DNA from 4 places in the Hymenobacter miniatus genome. Region 2 is predicted to be linked to each of the others. Evidence: riboswitches for the same ligand, from Rfam matches in the RefSeq annotation. Region 2 holds a riboswitch; each other region holds the start of a gene.

Region 1 (4,663 bases), on a different contig from region 2:
GGCATGACGGGAGTCAAAAGTACGGCGCCCAAAGTTGGGATGGCGGAAAAAAATGCGCGGCCGGGCCACCAATGCCGCCGCGGCTAGCCCGTGACGGCCCGCAAAAAAGAGGCGGGTATTTCCGCAAACGATTGCAAAAGTTGCTGGGAATTAATACATTTAGTTTATGGCACATTTCATCAATCACCTCGTCCAGAGCTGGGGCCTGAGCCCGGTGCACTACTGGCACTTGCGCCTGCTCACGGCCTTGCTGCTCACGCCGTTGCTGGGCGTGCTCTACGTGGTGCTTTTCGACCGGCCCAAGCGGCCCACGGCGGGCCGCCAGCTGTGGCACCGGTAGAATAGAACGCGCCCAAGCGTTTCGTCATCCTGCTTCGTCGCGCCCGCTGAAGCACAGCGCGCTTGGGCAAGCCGTTTCGTTGGCTGGCGCGGCCGGGTGTTTCTTTGGGCTGGTAAATACAACCCGGCCCCATGTTGCACGAAACCCTGCTCCTCGTTCTCGGCCTGCTGTTCGTCGTGTTTCTGCTGGTGATGCTGGCGCAGCAGCTGCGCATTTCCTACCCCATTTTTCTGGTGTTGGGTGGGCTGGCGCTCAGCTTTGTGCCCGGCCTGCCGCGGGTGGCCATTGCGCCCGATTTAATATTCCTGATTTTCCTGCCGCCGCTGCTCTACGAGGCGGCCTGGACCACCTCCTGGAACGATTTCTGGCGCTGGCGTCGGGCCATTGGGCTGCTCGCGTTTGGGCTGGTGGCCTTTACTTCGGCCATTGTGGCCTACGTGGCGCGGGCCGTCATTCCGGGGTTTACGCTGGGGCTGGGGTTCCTGCTCGGGGGCATCATTTCGCCGCCCGATGCAGTGGCGGCCACTTCAGTGCTGCGCGGCATCAAGGTGCCGCGGCGGGTGACGGCTATTCTGGAAGGTGAGAGCCTGATTAACGACGCCAGCAGCCTGATTGTGTTTCGGTTTGCGTTGCTGGCGGTGTCGTCGGGCGTGTTTGTGTGGCAGGAGGCGGCCACCAGCTTTCTGCTGGTGAGCGGCATGGGGCTGGCGGTGGGGCTGGGCGTGGCCTACGGCTTCTACCTCATTCACAAGTACCTGCCCACCACGCCCAGCATCAACACGGTGCTCACCTTCATGGCGCCCTACGTGATGTATTTGCTGGCCGAGGAATTCCACTTTTCGGGCGTGCTGGCGGTGGTGAGCGGCGGGTTGCTGCTTTCGCACCTGTCGCACCGGGTGTTCGACGCCAACACCCGCCTGCAGGCCAACAGCGTGTGGGCCAGCGTGAGCTTCGTGCTGAATGGGCTGGTGTTCATTCTCATTGGCCTGCAGTTGCCCATTGCGGTGGAAGGGCTGGGCGAATACTCTTTGCAGCAAGGCATTGCCTACGGTTTGCTGATGAGCGGGCTGGTCATTGTCATTCGGCTGCTGTGGATGTACCCGGCGGCGTTCATTCCGCGCTATTTGAGCAAAAGCATCCGCAATGCCGAGCCCAGCCCCGGCTGGCAGGGCACGCTGGTGCTGGGCTGGGCGGGCATGCGCGGGGTGGTGTCGCTGGCCTCGGCGCTATCGGTGCCGCTGATGACCAACGACGGCCTGCAGTTCCCGCAGCGCAACCTCGTTCTGTTCATCACATTTGTGGTCATTTTGGTCACGCTGGTGCTGCAGGGGCTCACGCTGCCGGCCATCATCCGCTTCACCCGGATTGCCGAGCGCGACGACCGCATGCCCCTCGAAGAGCAGGAAGCCGGCGTGCGCCTGCACCTGCGCACCGCGGCCGTGAAGCACCTGCAGCGCCACTACGCCGCCGAAACGGAAGCCAACGAGCTGATTGCCCGCCTGCAGCAGCGCATGCAAACCGAAATCAACCTCACCACCCGCACCCTCAACGCGCTGGAAACCGACCAGGCCGGCCGCGACGCCCTGCGCCAGTACCACCTCGTGCTGCTCGATGTGCTGAACGTGGAGCGCGAGGCCCTGGCCCACCTGCGCCACCACGACAGCTTCGACGACGAAGTGCTGCGCCAGCAGGAAGCCCAACTGGACCTGGACGAGGCCAAGGTGAAGCACATTGAGCGGTAGGGGAGGGCGGCCGGCTGATAACGGAACGTCATGCAGAGCGCAGCGAAGCATCTCGCCTGCTTCAACTAATATCAATTAAATTACTACCACACGCGAGATGCTTCGCTGCGCTCTGCAGGAAGTGCTGATTATTTTTTCCACTCCCTCGCTTGCGTCGTTTCAGGCCGCCGCTATCTTTGCGGCACGCTCCCTAATCGGGGCACTTATCAAGAAAGGCGGAGGGACAGGCCCTGCGATGCCTTAGCAACCAGTAGCAATACCAGGTGCTAAATCCTGTTCTGAATCAGTTTCGGCCGGTTCAGGAGAAGATAAGTCTACAAGATGTTCCCCGACTGCAGCGGTGGTGCTCTTCTGACTTGTCGGAAGGGCTTTTTTTGTGCCCTTTCGGTAAGAAATCTTGAAAGTGCTTAGGTACCCGGGTGCGTTTTCGTCTCAGCCACAAAACGCTCATTGCCTCATGCAAGCCTCCACCCGCCTCATTCAGTCCTTTCCCGTCGACGAACAAACCGGTGCCCTCGCGGTGCCGATATACCAGACCTGTACCTTCGTGCAGGAGTCGCCGGGCGTGCACAAGGGCTACGACTACTCCCGCACCGCCAACCCCACCCGCAGCGCCCTGGAGCAGCTGCTGGCCGGCCTCGAGCACGGCCATTCGGCCTACGCCTTTGCCAGCGGCATGGCCGCCATCGATGCCGTGCTGAAGTTGCTCTCGACCGGCGACCAGATTGTGGCCATCGACGACATCTACGGCGGGGCCTTCCGCCTGTTTGAGCACGTGTACCGCCGTTTCGGCATCGACATCGTGTATTGCGACACCGCCGACCTGGCCCAGGTGCAGGCCGCCATCACCGAGCGCACCAAGCTGGTGTGGCTGGAGACGCCCTCGAACCCCACGCTCAAAGTCTCCGACATTGCCGGGCTGGCCGAGCTGGCCCACGCCGCCGGTGCCTGGCTGTGCGTCGACAACACCTTTGCTTCGCCCGTGCTGCAGCAGCCCATTCTGCTGGGCGCCGATTTGGTGGTGCACAGCGCCACCAAGTATTTGGGCGGCCATTCCGATTTGATTGCCGGCGCCGTGGTGGCAGCTACCGAAGAGCTGGGCAAGCAAATCCAGTTCATTCAAAACGCCTCGGGGGCCATACTGGGGCCGTTCGATTCGTTTTTGGTGATTCGCGGGCTCGAAACCCTGCATTTGCGCATTGCCCGGCACTGCAGCGCGGCCCTGCAGGTGGCCCGCTTCCTGCAAAGCCGCCCCGAAATCCAGGCTGTGTATTACCCCGGGCTGGAATCGCACCCCAACCACGGCCTGGCCCGGCAGCAGCAGCCCGACGGTTTTGGCGGCATCATCGCGCTGGTGCTGAAAGACGACACCGTGGACGCGGCCACGCAACTTGCCACCAGCCTGAACTACTTCAAGCTGGCCGTGAGCCTGGGCGGCGGCAAGAGCCTGGTGTGCCATTCGGCTTCGATGACGCACACGGCCATCCCGGCCGAGCAGCGCCGCGCCGCCGGCTTTGCCGACAGCCTGCTGCGCCTCTCCATTGGCCTGGAGGCCGCCGACGACCTCATTGCGGATTTGGCGCAGGCGCTCGATGGCTTGGGCGCTGCCGCGGCCAGCGCACCGCTGGCGGTGCCCGAAGCAGAGGCCGTGCTGGCCTAGCCGCAACGGCGGGCGGCAGGCTGGCTGCGCGAAGAAGCCAGTCAGTGGCCGCCCGCCGTTACGGGAGCCGCCACCGGGCCCAATGGCGGCCGTTTTATTCGGCCGATTTTTGGGCGCCAAGCATGATTTGGGCCATAAAAGCCTCCCCGACCGTGTCTGTTGCGTAAGTTGCGGCCGATGCTACGTTCCCTGTATTTTCTGTTGCTGCTGACGCTGGGGGCCACCCAGCTGCCGGCTTGCGCGCAAACCGCCACCACCCCGCCGGCCACCGCCGCCACGGCGCCGGGCCGGCCGCTGCCCTGGCTCGATTCGTTGCTGAATAGCTCGGCCATCCTGCGCCAGCACCAGGTGGGCCTGAGCTTGGCCTATGCCGACAGCACGAAGCCGTTCTACGGCTACCAAGAAGCCAAATACTTCACCCCGGCCAGCAACATGAAGCTGTTCAGCTTTTATGCCGGGCTGCACCTGCTCGGTGATTCGCTGCCGAGCCTGCGCTACTTCTCACGCCGCGACACGCTGTTTTTCCAGGGCACCGGCGACCCCACGCTGCTGCACGGCGACGTGCCCAGCCGCCGCGCCTACAGCTTTTTGCTGAACCGCCCCGAGAAAGTGCTGGCCTACTGCGACATCAAATGCGTGACGCCCTTCGGCCCCAGCTGGACCTGGGACGACTATGGCTACTATTTCCAGCCCGAGCGCGGGGCATTTCCCATCTACGGGCACACCGTGCGCTTCTACGCCGCCGCGCCCGCGCCCGCCAAGCCGCGGGCCGGCGGCACGGCCGCCACGCGGGCCGTGGCCCCGGCCATGCCGCGCGTGCGGGTGCTGCCGCGCTATTTCGTGCCGCTGGTGGGCCCGGCCACTTCCGACCTGCTCACGCCAGGCCTCGACAAGGACACCCACGTGTTGCGCGACCCCCGC
Region 2 (4,663 bases):
ACCTTCCTGGCCGGCGAGTACGACCTGAAAAGCACCAACGCCGGCTTCTACGGCCAGGAAAAGGGGCTGCGCCTGGCCGGTGGCATCCTCAACAACACGGCCAGCGGCCAGCAGCTGAACCTGCCCGGCGGCGGGCGCAACGATTTCAAGCTCAATACTTATTCGCTGTCGGGCGCTTACCAGATTAGCGACAAGCTGAGTGCCGCGGCCCGCGCCAGCTTCGACCGGCGCGACTACAATGCCCAGAATTTCTACACCACCGCAGCCGGCGACCGAGCCCGCGAAACCACGGCGCGCGACTGGTACCAGGGCCAGCTGCGCTACGACTGGAGCGCCCGCGCCCGCACCGAGCTGCAGTTGGTGAGCACCGCCAGCACCGACTACTATCTCTACACGCCCGCTTCGGTGGCCAGCAGCCACCTCATGCACTACCTCAACGTGCAGGGCCAGCACCAACTTACCTTCTCGGACAAGGTGCGCCTGACCCTGGGCGGCCAGGCCGACCGCCGCGCCGTGCGCAGCAACGACCAGGGCCGCCACGCCGTGTGGCACCAGGGCGCCTTTGCCGTGGCCGGCCTCACCCCAACCCCGGGCCTGAGCCTGACGGCCGCCCTGCGCCTCGACCACGACCAAGCCTACGGCACCGAAGTGGTGCCTCAGCTCACGGCCAGCCAGCAGGTGGGGGAGAAGCTCACGGTGCGCGGCGCCGTGGGCCGGGCCATTCGGGCCGCCAATTTCACGGAGCAATACTACTCGTCCATCCGCCCCGGCACGGTGCCCTCGGGCTTCAACATCGGCAACCCCAACCTCAGCGCGGAGCGCACCTGGAGCTACGAGGGCGGGCTTGATTTTCAGCCCCTGCCGGTGCTCACGCTGCGCGCCACTTACTTCAACCGCTACGGCCGCAACCTGATTGACTACGTGGGCCAATCCGGCAGCCAGGTAATTGAAACCACGGGCCTCACCAACCTCAACCCCGCCGCCACCTACCGGCTGGCCCAAAACCTGTTTGCCGTGACTACTCAGGGCCTGGAGCTGGAAGCCACCGCCCGCGCCCAACTGGCGCCCCAGCTGCGGCTCGACGGCAGCGTGGGCTACACCTATACCCAGTTGGACGTGGCCGGCGACGTGGTGTCGCAGTACCTGAGCAACGTGGCCAAGCAGCTGATTACCGGCAACGTGAGCTTGACGCACCGGCGCTTCAGCGTGGGCGTGGGGGGCGTGTACAAGCAGCGCGCCGGCCAGCGCACCACTCCCAGCGCCACCGTCAACGACGCGGAGCTGACGCCCAGCTACGTGGTGATAAACGGCCGCCTCGACGTGGCGCTGCTGCCCGGGCGCGTGTGGGTGGTGGGGCAGGCCCAAAACCTGTTCAATGCGCAGTATTCCGACTTGCTGGGGGCCCAGATGCCCGGTCGCTGGCTGATGGCCGGTGTGCGGCTGGCCCTGCGCAACTAGCGCCTACCGTCCCCTCAAAAACAGCAGAAGCCCCCGATTTGGAACAAGTCGGGGGCTTCTGCTGTATCTTTGCCGTATCAATTCTTTCTCCCTGAAGGATTGTTTTTATACAGAGGCGCTGAGAGACAGGCTCTACGACGCGCCGGCAACCACCCGCAACCGCGGGCACGGTGCCAATTCCTGACCATATAAAAACAAGTTGCCGTGGAAGCCCCCAACAACCAACCCGTTTTTCTTGCCGCTTTTCGTGCCCGCGCCGCTGCCATGCGTTGCGTTGGCATGGCGTGTTGTTGCTGTTGTTGTCCGGCCTAACCCGCTGTAGTTTTTTCATCGCGGGTAGCCAAAGCTGAGTCCGGAGCAAGTTGGCTTCGCCGGGCCGCCGTGTGCGGCGTCCGGCTTGCCTGCCCGCCTCGGCGTTTCGGCCTCTTCCGACCCCGGCTCAGCGCCTTGCTCTGCGCAATTCCATTCCTGTCTCATGTCGGGCTTTGCCAGTTCACCACCTGCGTTGAGCAGCGTGCCCGCTTGCCTACGTTTCAACCCCCTCATTTCCATTATGTCTGCTGCTCAAAAGCCCATTGGCATCTACTTCGAACACCCCGAATGGTTCAAGCCGCTCTTCGCAGAGCTGGACCGCCGCGGGCTGCCCTACGAGAAAATTGATGCCGCCCACCACCTCTTCAATCCCGCCGAAAAGGAAAGCCGCTACAGCCTCGTGGTCAACCGCATGAGCTCCTCGGCCTACCTGCGCGGGCACGGGCAGGGCATTTTTCACACGGCGGGCTACGCCACGCATTTGGAGCGCATTGGCACGCGCATCATCAACGGCTCGGCGGCCACGGCCATCGAGACCAACAAGGCCCGGCAGCTGTCGCTGTTCGAGTCGCTTGGCCTGAAATACCCGAAGTCGTTTGTGATTAACCACGCCTCGCGGGCCGTCGACGCCGCCCGCGAGCTGCGCTTCCCGGTGGTGGTGAAGGTGAACATCGGCGGCAGCGGCGCGGGCATCATCCGCTTCGACACGCTGGAAGGCCTGCAGGCCGCCGTCGACAACAACCAGATTGACCTCGGCATCGACCAGACCGCGCTGGTGCAGGAATACGTGACGCCCCGCGGCGGCCACATCCACCGCGTCGAAACGCTGGACGGCAAGTTTCTCTACGCCATGAAGGTGTACACCACCGGCGAAAGCTTCAACCTGTGCCCGGCCGAAATCTGCCAGATTCCGGAGGAGCAGTCGGCCGAGTTCTGCCTGACCGAAGCGCCCAAGAAGGGCATTCAGGTGGAGGCCTTCACGCCGCCAGCCGAGGTGATTGCCGCTGTGGAGCGCATCGTGGCCGCCGCCAAAATTGACGTGGGCGGCATCGAATACTTGATTGACGACCGCACCGGCGACGTCCTGTTCTACGACATCAACGCCCTGTCCAACTTCGTGGCCGACGCCGTGAACGTGGTCGGCTTCGACCCCTACGCCCGGTTTGTGGACTACCTGGAGTCGCAGCTGCCCGCGGCCGTGGCCACCACGGCGCCGGCCGAGCTGGCCACCGCTTAACGCCCCAACAACCCGGTCCCCGCGCGGAGTTTGCCGGAGCATTTCTACCGCTTCGTTGCAGCGAAGTTGCCCACTCACCAGGTAGGAGTGCTTCGGCAAGCTCCGCAGGAGGACCCCTCAAAATCGCCAACAGCATGAAATTTGGATATTGGATGCCCATTTTCGGGGGCTGGCTGCGCAACGTCGAAGACGAGCAGATGCCCACCGACTGGAGCTATGTGAAGCAGCTGGCGCAGCGCAGCGAGGCCTGGGGCTACGACCTCACGCTGATTGCGGAGCTGTACTTGAACGACATCAAGGGCACCGAGGCGCCGTCGTTGGAAGCCTGGAGCACGGCCGCTGCGCTGGCCGCCGTCACCGAGCAGCTGGAAATCATGGTGGCCGTGCGCCCCACCTTCCACAACCCCGCGCTGCTGGCCAAGCAGGCCGCCAACATCGACCTGATTGCTCCCGGCCGCCTGTCGCTCAACGTGGTGAGCAGCTGGTGGCGCGACGAGGCCACCAAATACGGCCTGCACTTCGAGCAGCACGACGACCGGTACGCCCGCACCAAAGAGTGGCTCGACGTGGTGACCAACGTGTGGAAGCAGGACCATTTCAGCTACCAGGGCAAGTACTACCAAGTGGCCGACAACATCTTGCAGCCCAAGCCGGCCAAGGCGCCGTTCCTGTACGCCGGCGGCGAGTCGGAGGCTGCTAAAGACCTCATTTCGAGCCAGTGCGACGGCTACGTGATGCACGGCGACTCGCCGGAACAAATTGGGGCCCGCATTGCCGACATGCGCCGCCGCCGCGAGCAGAAAGGCCTCCCGCCCATGAAGTTTGGCGTGGCCGGCTACACCGTGGTGCGCGATACCGAGCAGGCCGTGAAAAAGGAGCTCGACCGCATCACCAACGTGCAGGCGTCGGCTTCGGGCTACGGCAACTACCAGCAGTGGCTGGCCGGCACGCAGCTGGAGCAGCAGGTGTCGCTGCAGGATTATTCGGTGTCGAACCGCGGCCTGCGCACGGGGCTCACCGGCACGCCCGCCCAGCTGCAGGACCGCATCGGGGCCTTCGAGCAGGTGGGCGTGGACTTCTTCCTGCTGCAAGCCAGCCCGCAACTGGAGGAGATGGAGCGGTTTTCGGAGTCGGTTATTCAGGTGTTGGCGTAACCCACGCCAGCACCGGAGAAACGTCATGCCTCGCTGTGCGCTGCATGACGTTCTATTTTTTCGTCATTCAACGTGCCCCGGTTGGCGCGTTCACCCATTTTCATGCTTAAAAAATCACTCGAGCTGCTTCGTGCCGAAGCGGCCGAAACGGGGGCTAACACCCTCAAGCGCAGCCTTAACGGCATCAGCCTCGTTGCCATTGGCATCGGCGTAATTATCGGAGCGGGGTTGTTTTCGCTCACCGGCATAGCCGCGGCCAACAACGCCGGGCCGGCCGTGACGCTTTCTTTCGTGGTGGCGGCCGTGGGCTGCGCCTTCTCGGCGCTGTGCTACGCCGAGTTTGCGGCGCTGGTGCCCGTATCGGGCAGCGCCTACACCTACTCGTATGCCACCATGGGCGAGCTGTTTGCCTGGATTATTGGCTGGGACTTGGTGCTCGAATACTCGGTGGGCGCGGCCACGGTGGCCATCAGTTGGTCGCAATACCTCATCAAGTTTCTGG
Region 3 (4,663 bases), on a different contig from region 2:
GTTTTCCAGTACTTTGGTGCCGAGGAAGCTGGGCTTGGTGATGGGCACCGCGTTCCAGTCCGACTTAAAGCCGTTGGCGCGGGCCGCTTCGATGGGCAGGTAGCTTTTGTCGCGCTGGCGGCTGGCGTAGTCGGCGCGCAGGGCGGCGTAGTCGTCGGCCACGGTCTGGGCGTAGGCGTGTTCGCCCGAGCCGAGCAGGCCGGCCGCCACGCCCACCGAGCGCGAGGCGTCGTTCACGTGCACCACGGCGCCGCTGTAGGCGGGCGCGATTTTCACGGCCGTGTGCAGGCGCGAGGTAGTAGCCCCGCCAATGAGCAGGGGCGTTTTCATGCCGCGCTTTTCCATGGCCTGGGCCACGTACACCATTTCATCGAGCGAGGGCGTGATGAGGCCGGACAGGCCAATGACGTCCACGTTTTGCTTCTGGGCTTCGTCAAGAATTTTCTCCAGCGGCACCATCACGCCGAGGTCCACGATGTCGAAGTTGTTGCAGGCCAATACCACGCCCACAATGTTCTTGCCGATGTCGTGCACGTCGCCCTTCACCGTGGCCATCAGGATTTTGCCGGCCGTCTGGCGGTCCGAGCCCTGCTTATCGGCCAGCAGATACGGCTCCAGGTAGGCCACCGCCTTTTTCATCACGCGGGCCGATTTCACTACCTGCGGCAGGAACATTTTGCCGGCCCCGAACAGGTCGCCCACCACGTTCATGCCGGCCATCAGCGGGCCCTCAATCACGTCGAGCGGGCGGGCCAGCTCCCGGCGGGCGGCCTCGGTGTCTTCGTCGATAAACTCGGTAATGCCCTTCACCAACGCGTGCGACAGGCGCTCCTGCACCGGCAGGCTGCGCCACTCGTCGGCTTTCACTTCGGCCTTGTCCTTCTGTTTCACCGTGTCGGCAAATTCCACCAGGCGCTCGGTGGCGTCGGCGCGGCGGTTGAGCAGCACGTCTTCAACCAATTCCAGCAAATGGGGCTCGATTTCATCGTACACGCCGAGCTGGCCGGGGTTCACGATGCCCATGTCCAGGCCGGCCCGGATGGCGTGGTAGAGGAAGGCCGTGTGCATGGCCTCGCGCACCACGTCGTTGCCGCGGAAGGAGAACGAAATGTTCGAAATGCCGCCGCTGGTGAGCGCGCCGGGCAGGTTCGTCTTAATCCAGCGCACGGCCTCGATGAAGTCGAGCGCATAGTTGCGGTGCTCGTCCATGCCCGTGCCCACGGTCAGGATGTTGGGGTCGAAAATGATGTCGGACGGGTCGAAGCCCACTTCCTTCGTCAGAATGTCGTAGCTGCGCTGGCAGATTTCGATGCGGCGCGCCAGCGAGTCGGCCTGGCCGTTTTCGTCGAAGGCCATCACCACCACGGCCGCGCCGTACTGGCGCACCGTGTGGGCCCGCTCGCGGAAGGCCGCCTCGCCTTCTTTCAGCGAGATGGAGTTCACGATGCTCTTGCCCTGCACGCATTTCAGGCCGGCTTCGAGCACGCTCCACTTCGAGGAGTCAATCATGACGGGCACCCGCGCAATGTCGGGCTCCGAGGCGATGAGGTGCAGAAACGTCGTCATCACCTGCTCCGAATCGAGCATGCCCTCGTCCATGTTGATGTCGAGCACCTGGGCGCCTTCTTCCACTTGCAGGCGGGCCACGGCCAGGGCTTCCTCGTACGCGCCGGTGCGAATGAGGCGGGCGAAAGCGCGCGAACCCGTCACGTTGCAACGCTCGCCCACGTTCACGAACAGGCTTTCCTCTTTGATGGTAAACGGCTCCAGTCCGCTCAGGCGCGTGGAAGGCGTGGGTACGGAGGGCAATTGGCGGGGCTGGTATTTCTCGGCCAGCTTGCTCAGCTCGGCAATGTGCTGGGGCGTGGTGCCACAACAACCACCCACCACCGTCACGATGCCTTCCTTCAGATATTCCTCCACCAGCGCCGCAAATTCCTGCGCCGATTCATCATACCCACCAAAAGCGTTGGGCAAACCCGCGTTGGGATAAGCCGAAATGTGCACGTCGGAAATGCGGCTCAATTCCTCCACGTACTGCTTGAGCTGGTGGGCCCCGAGGGCGCAATTCAGGCCCACGCTCAGCAGCGGCAGGTGGCGGATAGAGTTCCAGAATGCCTCCACCGTCTGGCCGCTCAGCGTGCGGCCCGAGGCGTCGGTGATGGTGCCCGAAATCATGACGGGCACCACGCGGCCGCCTTCGTCGAAGAACTTCTGCACGGCGTAGAGCGCGGCTTTGGCGTTCAGCGTGTCGAAGATGGTTTCGATGAGCAGCGTGTCCACGCCGCCGTCCACGAGGCCGCGCACTTGCTCCAGGTAAGCCGTGGCCAGCTCGTCGAAGGTCACGGCGCGGAAGCCGGGCCGGTTCACGTCGGGCGAGAGCGAGGCGGTGCGGTTGGTGGGGCCCACGGCGCCGGCCACGAAGCGCGGCCGCTCGGGCGTGCTGTACTCGTCGGCCGCCTCGCGGGCCAGGCGGGCCGACTCGTAATTCAGCTCGTACACAATGTGCTCCAGCCCATAGTCGGCCTGCGCAATGGTAGTGCCGGAGAAGGTGTTAGTTTCCACCATGTCGGCCCCGGCGGCGAAGTACTCGGCGTGAATGCCCTTGATGATGTCGGGCCGCGTCAGGCTCAGCAGGTCGTTGTTGCCGCGCAGGGGCTTGGGGTGGTCGGCGAAGCGCGTGCCGCGGAAATCCTCCTCCGTGAGCAGATGGCGCTGAATCATGGTGCCCATGGCGCCATCGAGAATCAGCAGGCGCTGGCGGAGCAGCTCGGGAAGGGGAGAGGGGGCGGCGAGGGTGGCAGTGGACATTTCTTTCGGGGGCGAATAGCTACGGAAGCGCGTATCCAGAAAGAAACCCGTGCGCAGGCGCACAGTTCCGGCTGTCATCTTCTTTCACCAAAACGGCGGTGAAACGGGAGTTGGCACCTACTCGCGGTAGGTTGCCAAGACGTCATCGGGCCCGGTCCCTCGGTCTTTCTGGATAGCAGCGTAGGACGAAGATACAACACTGCCACAAAAACAACCCCACGTCGAAATCAGACCAAAAAACTGCGGCCCCGGCCCACGCCAACAAGGGCGCAGGCCGGGGCCGTTTGGCATAACGAAAAGAACGAAGGCTAGTCTTTCTTCACGCAATTGGGGACGGTTTTGCCGTCCTTTTTCTTGGTGCCCTCCTGCTCGTAGCCTTTCCAGCAGGGGTCTTTTTTGGCGGTGCTTGCTTTTTTCGTCGGCATAATCGGGTGGGTTGCGGTGAGAAAAAAGACGGTGGCCAATGCGCCGGGCCACCTTCAACACTCAGCCGCTGGCGCTGCGGCTCCCGTTGCTTTACGGAGCCAGCGCACGGAGGTTCCCCAACATCCGGCCTACAGCGCCCACGCCGGCCACGCGCTGCCCGCCGCAAACACGGCCGGCTCGGGCGGCAGCTCCAGAAATGCGGTGGCGCCCACAAGCCCCATCATGTCGCCGGAGCCGCCCACGCGCAACGGCGTGGCCAGACGGCGGCCCTCGGCGTCCACGGCCAGACGCACGGGCACGAAGTGCGTGAGCGGGGGCTTGAAATTGATGTTCGCGGTGAGCACGGCCGGTTGCGGGGCCTCGTCCGTGGCGGCCGCTTCGGCGGCGCCTTCGGGCTGTTGCACGGCGCGCAGCCAGGGCCGCACGTAGCGGCAGGCCGTGATGAAAGTCGACACCGGATTGCCGGGCAGCCCAAACACCACCGGCCCGCCGGCCCGCGCCCCAAACCACAGCGGCTTGCCCGGCCGCTGCTGCACTTCGTGAAATATTTCCCTGACGTGCAGTTCGCGCAGCAGGCCCGGCAGGTGGTCGGCGCGGCCCTTGCTCACGGCGCCGCTCAGCACCACGGCGTCGAAGCCCGCGCCCAGAATTTTGGTGAGGCCGTCGCGCAGTTCGTCCAGCGCATCGGGCAGGTGGAACAGGGAAACGTCGGCCCCCTGCTGGCCGAAAAGCGCCTGCAAGGCATAGGCGTTAGACCGCCGAATCTGGTGCGGCAGCGGCGTTTCCTGAATGCCCACCAGCTCGTCGCCGGTGCTCACTACGGCCACGCGGGCGGCGCGCGTTACCTGCATTTCGGCGGCGCCCACGGTGGCGGCCACGGCCAGTTCGGCGGGCCCGAGGCGGGTGCCGGGCAGCAGCAGGGCCTCGCCCGCGCGGCGGTCGGCGGCCTGGTGGTGGATGTTGACGCCGGGGGCTTCGGGCGGCGGAATCTGGACGGTGGCGCGGTTGTCGTGCAGCAGGATGTCCTCGTAACGGACCACCACATCGGTACCGGCGGGGAGCACGGCGCCCGTCATCACCTCCACTGCTTGCCGGGGGCTGAGCAGCGGCCGGGGCGGGGCGCCGGCGTACTGGGCGTGTTGGATTTCAAACTCGGTCTGGCCCCCGGCCCAGGCGGCGTGGGCCACCGCAATGCCGTCCATGGCCACCCGGTTGAAGGGCGGGAAGTCGCGGTCGGCCGTCAGCGTCTCGGCCAGGATGCGGCCAGCGGCGTGGGGCAGGGCGACGGTTTCAGTCGGCAGGGGGCGGGCCGTGGCGAGTACGCGGGCCGTGGCTTCGGCGGGAGTGAGCATGGAGAATTTTGTTGCGGTGCGGAACAGGGGGAACGCAGGTCAAAGAAAACAGCCCGTCATGCTTCGGCTGCGCT
Region 4 (4,663 bases), on a different contig from region 2:
TGTGTTTGTACCAGTGGTTTGGTCTTTGTGCCAATCTGCCGAGATTTGTGCTTCAGCGACAGCTTTCTAAGCCACTGAAGGGGCTTTCTTTTAAATTGATTGCGTTGCTGCGCCAAAAATTAATGCACGAACGTGGGCGCGTAAAACCGCTCCAGAAAGTGCGTAATTCCTGCCGTTTCCAGCAGGAAACCGTCGTGCCCGTAGCGGGAGTCCAGCTCCGCGTACATCGCGCCCGGAATGTGAGCGGCCAGCTCGCGCTGCTCACTCAGCGGAAACAGCACGTCGGACGTGATGCCCAGCACCAGCGTGCGAGCCCCGATGCGCCGCAGCGCCGCCGCCACGCCGCCCCGGCCGCGGCCCAGGTTGTGGCTGTCCATGCTGCGGCTCAGGGCCACGTAGCTATAGGCGTCGAAGCGGGCCACCAGCTTGTCGCCCTGGTAGCGTTGGTAGGTGCTGGCGCGGTGCTCGTGCGGCAGGTGGTCGTCGTCGGGGTCGGTTTGGGTGTCGGCGTAGGCCAAGTAGCTGCGGTAGCTGAGCAGGGCCATGGCGCGGGCGGCGCGCAGGCCTTCGTCGCCCCCGCCGGGCTGGCCGGCGGCGTAAGTGGGGTCGGCTTCAATGGCCAGGCGCTGGGCCTCGTTGAAGGCAATGCCCCAGGCCGAGTGCCGGGCGTTGGTGGCAATGACCACGAGGTGGTCGAACAAATCGGGCCGCTGCACGGCCCACTCCAAGGCCTGCTGCCCGCCCAGCGAACCGCCTATCAGGGTGTGAATGTCGGTGAGGCCCAGGTCCTGGCGCAGGGCCTCGTGCGCCGCCACCAGGTCGCGGATGGTCAGCCGCGGAAAGTGCTGGTAGCGCGGGCGGCCCGTGGCGGGGTCCGGGTCGCGTGGGCTGGTGCTGCCGTAGCAGGAGCCCAGCACGTTGGCGCACACAATGAAGTACTCGGCGGGGTCGTAGTAGCACCCCGGCCCCACCAGCCCCGGCCACCAGGCCAGCACGTCGGCGTTGGCCGTGAGGGCGTGGCACACCCACACCACGTTGTCGCGGTCCTCGTTGAGCTGGCCCCAGGTGCGGTAGGCCACGTGGGCCCCGGCCAGGGTTTCGCCGCTTTCAAGAAGCAGGTCGGGCAGGTGAAAAATATGGTCTGACATGGGTCATCAAGTGTAAAAAAGTCGCTGCAGAACCAGCGCACGAAACCGGCCCTTGGTATCTCACCCCCATCTTTCTCCAACAAACTGCAGGAAAGTGGGCCCGCCCGTGGGCTGGTTCTGCATCGACCTAACTAGCAAGAAGCCGCCAGCGAGACTGGCACCGGCCCACCAGGGGTGGCCCGCTGGCGGCGGTGGGGTTACACTTCCAGCGGCTGGGCGTGCTCTAATTCGGGCTCGGTCACGGCCTCGCCTTCCGTAGGCAGGCTGGCCGTATTGCCCACGGCGTCAAACGCGGCCTGCAAGTCGCCCTTGATGTCTTCAAAATGCTCGATGCCCACCGACAGGCGCAACGACGTGGGCGTGACGCCAGCGGCCAGTTGTTCCTCGTCGCTGAGCTGCTGGTGCGTGGTGGCCGAAGGCTGAATGATGAGCGTCTTAGCGTCGCCCACGTTGGCCAGGTGGCTGATAAGCTTGAGGTTATCGATGAACTGCGTGGCCGTTTCCTTGCTGCCTTTGATGCAGAAGCTCAGCACGCCGCCGAAGCCGCGCTTCAGGTATTTCTGCGCCAGGCGGTGGTAGGGGCTGCTGGGCAAGCCGGGGTAGTTCACGCTTTCCACCTGCGGGTGCTGCTCCAGCCAAGTCGCGATTTTGAGGGCGTTTTCCACGGTGCGCTCCACGCGCAGGCTCAGGGTTTCGAGTCCGATGAGCAGTTGGAAAGCGTTGAACGGGCTCTGCGAGGGGCCGAAGTCGCGCAGGCCTTCCACCCGGGCCCGTATGATGAAGGCGATGTTGCCAAACGGCCCGCCCTTGCCAAATACGTCGTTGAACACTAGGCCGTGGTAGCCTTCGCTGGGCTCGGTGAACTGCGGGAATTTGCCGTTGCCGAAGTCGTAGGTGCCGCCGTCCACAATCACGCCGCCGATGCTGGTGCCGTGCCCGCCAATCCACTTCGTGGCCGACTCTACCACGATGTGCGCGCCGTGCTCCAGGGGCCGAAACAGGTAGCCGCCCGCCCCAAAGGTGTTGTCCACAATCAGCGGCAGGTCGTGCCGGTTGGCAATGGCCGCAATGGCCTCAAAGTCCGGAATACTGAAGCTGGGGTTGCCAATGGTTTCGAGGTAAATGGCCTTGGTATTTTCGTCAATCAACTCCTCAAACGAGGCCGGGTTGTCGCCGTCGGCGAAGCGCACCTCGATGCCCAACCGCTTGAAGGCCACCTTAAACTGGTTGTAGGTGCCGCCGTAGAGGAAGGCCGTGCTCACGAAGTTGTCGCCGGCCTGCAGGATGTTGTTGAGGGCAATGAACTGCGCCGCCTGGCCCGAGCTGGTGGCCAGCGCGGCCACGCCGCCTTCCAGCGCCGCCACACGCTGCTCAAACACGTCGGTGGTCGGGTTCATGAGGCGGGTATAAATGTTGCCGAACTCTTTCAGAGCAAACAGGTTGGCGCCGTGCTCGGCGTTCTTGAACACGTAGCTGGTGGTTTGGTGAATGGGCACCGCGCGCGAGCCGGTGGTGGGGTCGGGCTGCTGGCCGGCGTGGAGTTGCAGGGTTTCGAAGTGCAGGGATTGAGCGGACATGATGGGGGAATGGTTGAAGGTTGAAAAACCGGAATGAGTTGATAGAGAAAGGCGCTAATTGGCTTGTTCATAAGCACTTGAAGCGCAGCAAGTCCCCGAAGTGTGCCCGTGCTGAAGCGGCGGCCTGGTGCGCGCCGAACGTGCCGAAAAGGCGCGCGACGGCCCCGAGAAGCCACCAGAAAATCCAGAAAGGAGGGGAGGGGGTGCCTAAGCCGAAATCAGCTTAGCAACAACACGGGCAGCAACAGCACATTCGCATTCGGGCGAACGGCGCGGCCGGCATGCAACGGCCCGGGGCCGAAACAGAAAAACCCGAAGCCCCGGCGCGCAAAGCAGCCGCAGGAGTCGGGTTGGGAAAGGCGAAACGAGAAGAATTTTCCATGGCACTCGAGTCATATGCCCCAGCGCGGCCAACGCCGCAGTGGGTAGGAATTGGCACCTTTCACAGGAAGGAAGGTTGCCAGCGGGTCAGGGAGCCTAGTCTCTCGCCGCTTCTGTATAAAACGTAAAACTTCCCGCCGTTAGCAGGGAGTACCGGGTTGGTGGGGGCAAATGTACGAGAGAAATTTTTGGACGGGCAAGCAAGCAGGGCGAAATAAATTTTTCGCTGGCCGTTTTCGGACCCGCCCAAACACAAAAAAGCCACCCTGAAACAGAGTGGCTTTTCTCACCTTTTTTCTGCAAAAAAGTACCTAGAGACTAGGTAGGGTTAACACCTGGCCGACTTCGATATGGTCAGGGTTACTGCCGATGGTGGCCTTGTTGGCCTCGTATATCTGATGCCACTTGGCGGCATCGCCGTAGTGGTGTTTGGCAATTTTAGACAGCGAGTCACCGCTTACCACGGTGTACGAATCGCCGGCGGCGGCTGGATTGGCATTGGCCGCGTTTCCGAAAAAATCAGTGCCGCCAGCAGCCGGCTTCGCTGCGGGCTCTACGGGTTTTTGCTCGCCTTTGTCGCTGAGAAAATCAAAGAGTCCCATGGATTTGTTCCGTTTGATGAAAAAAAAATTGAATGAGCCGCCCCGTGGGGTAGCCAACAGGGCCCATATACGGGCCGGCTCCGACGAGGTTACGGCGTAAACTCTTTTGCTTGCGGGTCCGTAAGCCGACGAGTTTGCAACCGCAGGCTTTCTCATTCTTTCACCATTCTTCTTTTTGTGCTCATGAAACTTCAGTCCCTTTTTTCGCTCCGTTATTTCGCCAGCCTGTTGCTGTTGGTGTCGTTGTTTGTCACGGCGTGTGGCAACGACAAAGGCAAGGTAGAAGGCGTGAATATGCTGTACGGCACCGATAGCAAGGTATGGAAAACTGCTAAAGAAACCGATGCCAGTGGCGACAAAGTAAAGCAAACTGACGCGCAAAAACAGCAGGAGCTTCACGTTTTTGCCAACGGCAACTACACCATGACCGACGGCGCCGCCGGTGCCGTGTCGGGCAAGTACACCTTTGACCAGGCCGGTAAAACCATCACCTTCACCCCCGAAGGCAGCGCTACGGCCAACACTTTCGCCGTAGAAACCCTCACCGACGACAAGCTCACGCTGAAGTCGGCCGACGGCGCCACGCTGATGCTGGAAAAGGACTAGGCATCGCCACCAATTCTACAAAAAGCCCCGAACCACAGTGGTTCGGGGCTTTTTTTGTTGTTCAACAGTCGGGCTCAAGCCCGGGCCCAGCGGGAAAAGGCCAGTAACTTGCCGCCACTTTCCGAACTGCACCAAGCAGCCTTCCCACTTTTTTCTGCTACGCATGCTGATTGATTGCAAGGCGGCGGCCCTGGCGGGGGCGCTGCTGCTGGCGGGCGCATTCGCCCAGGCCCAGGCCCCCGCGCCCCTGCCCACCCACGCGGTGCGCAGCATTGCCCCAACCGATACCGATTTTCGGGACCTGGATTTTTTGAAAGCCGAAATCGGCCCGGCGCGGGTGGTGATGCTG

The links. Region 2 has a riboswitch for S-adenosylmethionine ahead of JAO73_RS13145 (ATP-grasp domain-containing protein). Riboswitches for the same ligand answer to the same signal wherever they lie in the genome.
Region 1: another riboswitch for S-adenosylmethionine. It lies ahead of JAO73_RS14470 (trans-sulfuration enzyme family protein); the one in region 2 lies ahead of JAO73_RS13145 (ATP-grasp domain-containing protein).
Region 3: another riboswitch for S-adenosylmethionine. It lies ahead of metH (methionine synthase); the one in region 2 lies ahead of JAO73_RS13145 (ATP-grasp domain-containing protein).
Region 4: another riboswitch for S-adenosylmethionine. It lies ahead of JAO73_RS18925 (O-acetylhomoserine aminocarboxypropyltransferase/cysteine synthase family protein); the one in region 2 lies ahead of JAO73_RS13145 (ATP-grasp domain-containing protein).

Annotation. Positions count from the first base shown of each region.
Region 1 covers NZ_JAELXR010000008.1:238,410-243,072, forward strand. The annotation lists gene pyrG (CTP synthase) at 1-5, opposite strand, end outside; gene JAO73_RS14460 (hypothetical protein) at 167-340, shown strand; gene JAO73_RS14465 (Na+/H+ antiporter) at 472-2,082, shown strand; SAM riboswitch class I at 2,283-2,397, shown strand; gene JAO73_RS14470 (trans-sulfuration enzyme family protein) at 2,540-3,742, shown strand; gene JAO73_RS14475 (D-alanyl-D-alanine carboxypeptidase/D-alanyl-D-alanine-endopeptidase) at 3,920-4,663, shown strand, end outside.
Region 2 covers NZ_JAELXR010000007.1:220,418-225,080, reverse strand. The annotation lists gene JAO73_RS13150 (TonB-dependent receptor plug domain-containing protein) at 1-1,458, shown strand, start outside; SAM riboswitch class I at 1,561-1,653, shown strand; gene JAO73_RS13145 (ATP-grasp domain-containing protein) at 2,012-3,007, shown strand; gene JAO73_RS13140 (LLM class flavin-dependent oxidoreductase) at 3,142-4,161, shown strand; gene JAO73_RS13135 (amino acid permease) at 4,264-4,663, shown strand, end outside.
Region 3 covers NZ_JAELXR010000004.1:316,248-320,910, forward strand. The annotation lists gene metH (methionine synthase) at 1-2,811, opposite strand, end outside; SAM riboswitch class I at 2,883-2,990, opposite strand; gene JAO73_RS08635 (molybdopterin molybdotransferase MoeA) at 3,366-4,589, opposite strand.
Region 4 covers NZ_JAELXR010000014.1:92,227-96,889, reverse strand. The annotation lists gene metX (homoserine O-acetyltransferase MetX) at 120-1,148, opposite strand; gene JAO73_RS18925 (O-acetylhomoserine aminocarboxypropyltransferase/cysteine synthase family protein) at 1,346-2,725, opposite strand; SAM riboswitch class I at 3,115-3,230, opposite strand; gene JAO73_RS18920 (LysM peptidoglycan-binding domain-containing protein) at 3,418-3,708, opposite strand; gene JAO73_RS18915 (hypothetical protein) at 3,892-4,314, shown strand; gene JAO73_RS18910 (erythromycin esterase family protein) at 4,478-4,663, shown strand, end outside.